One region of the Enterobacter sp. 4974935 genome, then DNA from elsewhere that is predicted to be linked to it. Evidence: predicted binding sites of a transcription regulator. Region 1 holds the regulator's gene; each other region holds the start of a gene.
The links. Region 1 encodes PurR, which represses purine synthesis genes. Its sites were predicted from a motif close to CANGCAAACGTTTGCNTG; they were not measured.
Positions count from the first base shown of each region.

Region 1 (2,269 bases):
ATTGCGTCGCGCGCGGTGCGAAAGCAGCAGCGTCATCAGCGGTGCGCCCACCATCACGCCGATCGCATAGGCGCTAATCAACATACCGGCCGCAGGGATAGAGACGTCCACACCCCGGGCGATAACAGGCAATAACCCCATCGGGGAGAATTCAGTGGTGCCAATCCCAAAGGCGCCAATCGCCAGGGCCAGCAGGGGAAAATTGATTTTCATGAAAAGACTCCGGATACCGTGCCGTTACCCGGCACAGACTAAGAAGGCAAAAGCATGACATCAATCACAAAAAATGAGAAGTTAACATTTTGGCAAAAGATTTTTGCCGGAGAGGTAACAATAGCGGCAAGGGAGGGAGAAGACTCTCCCTCCACCTAAATCAGTGCAGCGCAGCGGTTAAACCACCCGCAACAATCAGGGCAAGAACAACAATGGTGGTAAACAGCGAAAACTTCAGATCGGTACTCATCAATTTTTCTCCTTTTATTCACCCTACGAAAAGTGAGCTTGCTCATTTTTACACAGTTCAGGTCAAAAATCTTCCAGGATTTAAGCGGATATCCACTTTACCTCTTCCCCTTTTCATCAAGATAGGACAAAATTCCACGCTAAATTTATTAGCGTACCGGCCACTGACCCCCTCCTGACGTCCTGTGTCGTTTTCCCGGCGTGTCGCAACTCATGTTTGCGTGATAAGGGTGAGAGAAGGCAAACGTTTACCTTCAATTTTTTCAGGAGCTTAGGATATGGTCTGGAGTGACATTTAATGGCAACAATTAAAGACGTAGCAAAACGAGCAAACGTTTCCACTACAACCGTATCACATGTTATTAACAAAACGCGTTTCGTCGCTGAAGAGACGCGTAATGCCGTCTGGGCGGCAATCAAAGAGCTGCACTACTCGCCAAGTGCCGTCGCCCGCAGCCTGAAGGTTAATCACACCAAATCGATTGGCCTGCTGGCCACCAGCAGTGAAGCGGCCTACTTTGCTGAAATCATCGAAGCCGTTGAAAAAAACTGCTTTCAGAAAGGCTATACCCTGATTCTGGGCAACGCGTGGAACAACATTGAAAAACAGCGCGCTTACCTGTCAATGATGGCGCAAAAGCGCGTCGACGGCCTGCTGGTAATGTGTTCTGAATACCCCGAGTCGGTCCTTTCCATGCTGGAAGAGTATCGCCACATTCCGATGGTAGTGATGGACTGGGGCGAGGCGCGCGCAGACTTCACCGACTCTGTTATTGATAACGCTTTTGAAGGCGGCTACATGGCCGGGCGTTATCTGGTAGAACGCGGGCATCGTGAAATTGGCGTGATCCCGGGTCCGCTGGAGCGTAACACCGGTGCTGGCCGTCTGGCCGGTTTCATGAAAGCGATGGAAGAGGCGCTGATTACCGTGCCAGAAAACTGGATTGTCCAGGGCGATTTCGAGCCGGAGTCGGGCTATCGCGCCATGCAGCAGATCGTCTCCCAGCCGCATCGCCCTACCGCTGTATTCTGCGGCGGCGATATCATGGCAATGGGCGCGCTCTGCGCGGCGGATGAACTCGGCCTTCGCGTTCCGCAGGACATCTCGGTGATCGGCTATGATAACGTTCGCAACGCCCGTTTCTTTACCCCGGCGCTGACCACCATTCACCAGCCGAAAGATTCGCTGGGTGAAACGGCCTTCAATATGCTGATGGACAGGATCGTCAACAAGCGAGAACAGTCCCAGTCCATTGAGGTCCACCCGCGCCTGATTGAACGCCGTTCCGTTGCCGACGGTCCGTTCCGCGACTACCGACGTTAATCTCTTTACGGGGCCAGCTACGCTGGTCCCCGCAACCACTCCCGGTTCAGCGTTTCGCTGTCTCCCAGATAATCCAGCAGCCAGGCCATGGCGGGCGAGACGTCGTTTTGCTGCCACGTCAGACAGCATGCAGCATCCGGGAAAGGGTTTTCCAGCGTCAGAGCCACCCACTCTCCCGCGTCGATGCGCGGGCGCGCAAAATGCACCGGCACCATGCCAACGCACAGCCCCGCGCTCAGACAGGTGGCTGACGACTCCCAGTCCGGCGCAACCACGCGGCGCTGATTATCCAGCAGCCAGGTAATGCGCTTGGGCAGCGAGCGGGAGGTATCTTCCAGCACCAGCGAGGGCCAGTTGCGTAAGGTGTCATCACTCAGCGGCCCGTCCAGCGCCGCCAGCGGGTGATCGCGCGCGACCACGCAGGTCCAGCTCAGCATGCCCATGTCGCGAAACGCGTAGCGCCCGCCAACCGGGATCGCCTGG
Region 1 covers NZ_JBZWGT010000003.1:2,400,832-2,403,100, forward strand. The annotation lists gene AC4OVS_RS12660 (MFS transporter) at 1-213, opposite strand, end outside; gene cydH (cytochrome bd-I oxidase subunit CydH) at 374-463, opposite strand; gene purR (HTH-type transcriptional repressor PurR) at 761-1,786, shown strand; gene punR (DNA-binding transcriptional activator PunR) at 1,804-2,269, opposite strand, start outside.

Region 2 (2,269 bases), 1.8 Mb from region 1:
GTACCGCCGCATCATAGTTTTTGCCCATCATGCGCCAGGTAACAAAGATGGCATACAGCGCCATAAACACGGCCTGTACCGCCAGGATCGCCACCATCGGCAGCGCCAGCGAGGCCAGTTCCCACAGCTTGAGGCTCATCAGCGCCATCGCCAGGAACAGCGACAGGCTGACGTTCCCCAGCACGGACACCGCGCGTTCGAAGACGCGGTAGAAGCCCATCTGCGCCAGACCGTTGCTCAGGATCACCCCGATAAACAGCACGCAGACAAAGGTTGGCAGTTCGAAAGCCGTTCCCGCCAGCCATTGCGCAACGATTTTGCCCACGGTGAGGCAGATGGCAATCATGGCGATGGTTTCAATCATCACCAGCGAGGTGATGCTGCGACCAACGTCCGGTTTTTCGAACGCGGTCGGCACCATTTCATCGTCTGGTCTGCCTTCCGGCGTAGTGGAATGTTTCACCAGATAGCGCGCCACCGGGCCGCCAATCAGCCCGCCAAGCACCAGGCCAAAGGTCGCGCAGGCCATAGCCACTTCCGTTGCGTTTTCAAAGCCATAGCGTTCGATGAACAGCTTGCTCCACGCCGCGCCCGTTCCGTGACCACCTGACAGGGTAATCGACCCCGCCAGCAGACCCATCAGCGGATCCAACCCCAGCAGCGACGCCATACCGATGCCGATGGCGTTTTGCATCAGCAGCAGGCCCACCACAACAATCAGAAACACGCCCAGCACCTTGCCGCCTGAACGCAGGCTTGCGAGGTTAGCGTTCAGGCCGATAGTGGCAAAGAAGGCCAGCATCAACGGATCTTTCAGGGACATATCAAAATCAATTTCCCAGCCCATGCTTTTTTTCAGCACCAGCAGGGCAAGCGCCACCAGCAATCCACCGGCGACAGGTTCAGGAATGGTGTACTTTTTCAGAAAGGAAACACTGTGTACCAGCTTGCGACCAAGCAGAAGAACCAGCGTTGCGGCAACAAGGGTCGACAACGTATCGAGATGAATCATAAAAGGCTCCTGTTATGCGCGTGTTCCATACACACGCGGCGTTATCCTGGGCCGGGTGATGCTCGTCATGAGCCGCCGGCGCGAAAAGTGTAATTTTTTTTTCCTGTTCGTTGTAGAAAACCTGCTCACACCGGCAGATTTTCTCTCTTTTTTTTGCCGGCAATCGTTTGCTTTTACCAGGTGGTCAGCTAAAATGCCCGCTTTTCCACCGTGGGATTGCCGCCGATGTCTGTTAACACTCTGGAGTCTGCTGATGCGCAACCGATTGCGCAGAAGCAAAACAGTGAACTGATTTACCGCCTTGAAGATCGTCCCCCGCTGCCTCAAACCCTGTTTGCCGCCTGCCAGCATCTGCTGGCGATGTTCGTTGCGGTCATCACGCCGGCTCTGCTGATTTGTCAGGCGCTGGGGTTACCGGCGCAGGATACGCAACACATCATCAGTATGTCTCTGTTCGCTTCCGGTGTAGCCTCCATCATTCAAATTAAAGCCTGGGGTCCGGTGGGTTCGGGGTTGCTGTCGATTCAGGGCACCAGCTTTAACTTTGTGGCGCCGCTGATCATGGGCGGTACGGCACTGAAAACCGGCGGCGCAGATGTCCCGACGATGATGGCGGCGCTATTCGGCACCCTGATGCTGGCAAGCTGCACAGAGATGATAATCTCCCGCGTTCTGCACCTTGCGCGCCGGGTGATCACCCCGCTGGTCTCCGGCGTGGTGGTGATGATTATCGGCCTGTCGCTGATTCAGGTGGGTCTGACCTCCATCGGGGGCGGCTACGCGGCAATGAGCGACCATACCTTCGGCGCGCCGAAAAACCTGCTGCTGGCAGGCGTGGTGCTGGCGATCATTATTCTGCTTAACCGCCAGCGTAACCCGTACCTGCGCGTGGCTTCGCTGGTGATCGCCATGGCGGCCGGTTACCTGCTGGCGTGGGCGCTGGGCATGCTGCCGGAAAACACCACCCCAACCAACAGCGCGTTGATTACCGTGCCAACGCCGCTCTACTACGGCCTGGGCATTGACTGGAGTCTTCTCCTGCCGCTGATGCTGGTCTTTATGATCACCTCGCTGGAAACCATTGGCGATATCACTGCCACCTCCGACGTGTCCGAGCAGCCGGTCTCCGGCCCGCTGTACATGAAACGTCTGAAAGGCGGCGTGCTGGCGAACGGACTGAACTCGTTTGTCTCGGCGGTGTTCAACACATTCCCGAACTCCTGCTTCGGCCAGAACAATGGCGTGATCCAGTTGACC
Region 2 covers NZ_JBZWGT010000003.1:4,244,607-4,246,875, forward strand. The annotation lists gene gltS (sodium/glutamate symporter) at 1-1,012, opposite strand, end outside; gene xanP (xanthine/proton symporter XanP) at 1,238-2,269, shown strand, end outside.
Region 2: the regulator PurR is predicted to act here: its motif matches at 1,169-1,186, upstream of gltS (sodium/glutamate symporter).

Region 3 (2,269 bases), 2.3 Mb from region 1:
ACGTGCATGTTGTTCGCCTGGGTGCCCAGCTTACCGCTCTGATCGGTCATGTCCGCGGGCAGAGAGAAACTGAGTTTGCCATCCATCAGGCTCACCGGCTGACCGGTGGCGTTGCTTTCTGCTGACGCGCCCTGAGCAGGCGTTTTGGTGTCGCTGTTATCACAGGCTGCAAGGCCAACAACCAGCAGGCCAATCCCGACATATTTAACCAGATTGCGCATTGACTTCTTCCTTTCGATAAACGGCCATAGCGGCTCATTCGTTCATCTTATCACAACTGATAAAGCGAACCCTTAACCTGCCTGCAATGCGGAGATTTCAGATTTATCTGCCAGTCTTTTCAGCAGCATATTCAACAGCACGCCATACATCGGCAGGAAGAAGACCAGGCTGATAAGCACCTTAAAGGCGTAGTCCACCAGAGCGATTTCCATCCAGTGTTCTGCCATGAAGGCGTCCGGGCTGCGCCAGAAGGCAATGAAGAAGAAGGCCAGCGTATCGCTCACGTTACCGAACAGCGTGGAAGCCGTTGGTGCCATCCACCAGCGATGGTTCTGACGCAGGCGGTTAAACACGTGGACATCGAGGATCTGCCCCAGGGCATAGGCCATAAAGCTGGCGGCGGCAATACGCGCGACGAACAGGTTGAAATGCGTCAGGGCTTCGAAGCCCTGCCAGCTTCCCATGTAAAACAGCGAGGAGATGGCGTAGGAGACAAACAGTGCCGGGATCATCACCGCAAAAATAATCCGCCGCGCCAGCGGTGCGCCAAAAATACGCACGGTTAAATCCGTCGCAAGGAAAATGAACGGGAAACTGAACGCGCCCCAGGTGGTATGGAAACCAAAAATGGAGATGGGGAGCTGTACCAGATAGTTACTGGAGATGATCACCAGCAGATGAAATAGCGAAAGCCAGAACAACGCCTTGACGCGCTGCGATTGTGTAAAGGAGTTCATATTGTACCTTTTTGATTAATATTTGGGGTGAGGGAACCCAATAAAGCCGCCGCATGATACTGCTTTAACGACACTTTGCAATGGCTAATTTTCACGCAATCGTTAACCTGGTTTGCATTGGCGATAGCGGGGCGTAAACTACAGCCGTTTTTACCTGAACGAGAAGAACATGACCGACCTGTTTTCCAGCCCAGACCACACGCTTGATGCTCAGGGCCTCCGTTGCCCGGAGCCGGTAATGATGGTGCGTAAGACCGTCCGTAACATGCAGAGCGGCGAAACGCTGCTGATCGTCGCCGATGACCCGGCTACCACCCGTGATATCCCCGGCTTTTGTACCTTTATGGAACATGAGCTGGTGGCGCAGCAAACCGAGACCTTGCCGTACCGGTATTTGATTCGTAAGGGGTAAGTGCGGCCTGACGCCCGGCGGCGCTTCGCTTGCACGGGCCTACGGGTGTAGTAGGTCGGGTAAGGCGCAGCCGCCACCCGACAAGTACTCATCACAATTTCGAACCATCGTTTCAAAATTTCGCGCTTTTTGTGAGGCGCTTCACCCTCCTTTTTCCAGCCGTAGTCTAATTTTTAAACGTCAAAAACTAAAACATCGTTTTAACGCTTATTTCACTACCCTGGAGTTGACTCAATGAAAACGACCCTCAAGCCGTTACTGGCTGCTCTGTGCCTGTCTGCTTTTGCCTGCACCGTTTCTGCCCAGACCATCAAAGCCGCCGATGTGCATCCTGAAGGCTACCCGAACGTGGTGGCGGTTCAGCAGATGGGTGAAAAACTCAAACAACAAACCGATGGCAAGCTGGAGATTAAGGTCTTCCCCGGCGGCGTGCTGGGGGATGAAAAGCAGATGATTGAGCAGGCGCAGATGGGGGCGATAGACATGATCCGCGTCTCTATGGCGCCGGTTGCCGCCATCCTGCCGGATATCGAAGTGTTTACGCTGCCCTACGTATTCCGCGATGAAGACCACATGCACAAGGTGATCGACGGGGATATCGGCAAGCAGATTGGCGACAAGCTGACCGCCAACCCGAAATCGCGCCTGGTCTTCCTCGGCTGGATGGATTCCGGCACCCGCAACCTGATCACCAAAGAGCCAATCGTTAAACCGGAAGACCTGAAAGGGAAGAAGATCCGCGTTCAGGGTAGCCCGGTGGCGCTGGCCACGCTGAAAGCGATGGGGGCGAACTCGGTGGCGATGGGCGTCAGCGAGGTTTACAGCGGCATGCAGACCGGGGTGATCGATGGCGCGGAGAACAACCCGCCAACCTTTATCGCCCACAACTACATGCCGA
Region 3 covers NZ_JBZWGT010000003.1:75,100-77,368, forward strand. The annotation lists gene AC4OVS_RS01465 (DcrB family lipoprotein) at 1-221, opposite strand, end outside; gene AC4OVS_RS01470 (7-cyano-7-deazaguanine/7-aminomethyl-7-deazaguanine transporter) at 294-959, opposite strand; gene tusA (sulfurtransferase TusA) at 1,129-1,371, shown strand; gene AC4OVS_RS01480 (TRAP transporter substrate-binding protein) at 1,606-2,269, shown strand, end outside.
Region 3: the regulator PurR is predicted to act here: its motif matches at 1,052-1,069, upstream of tusA (sulfurtransferase TusA).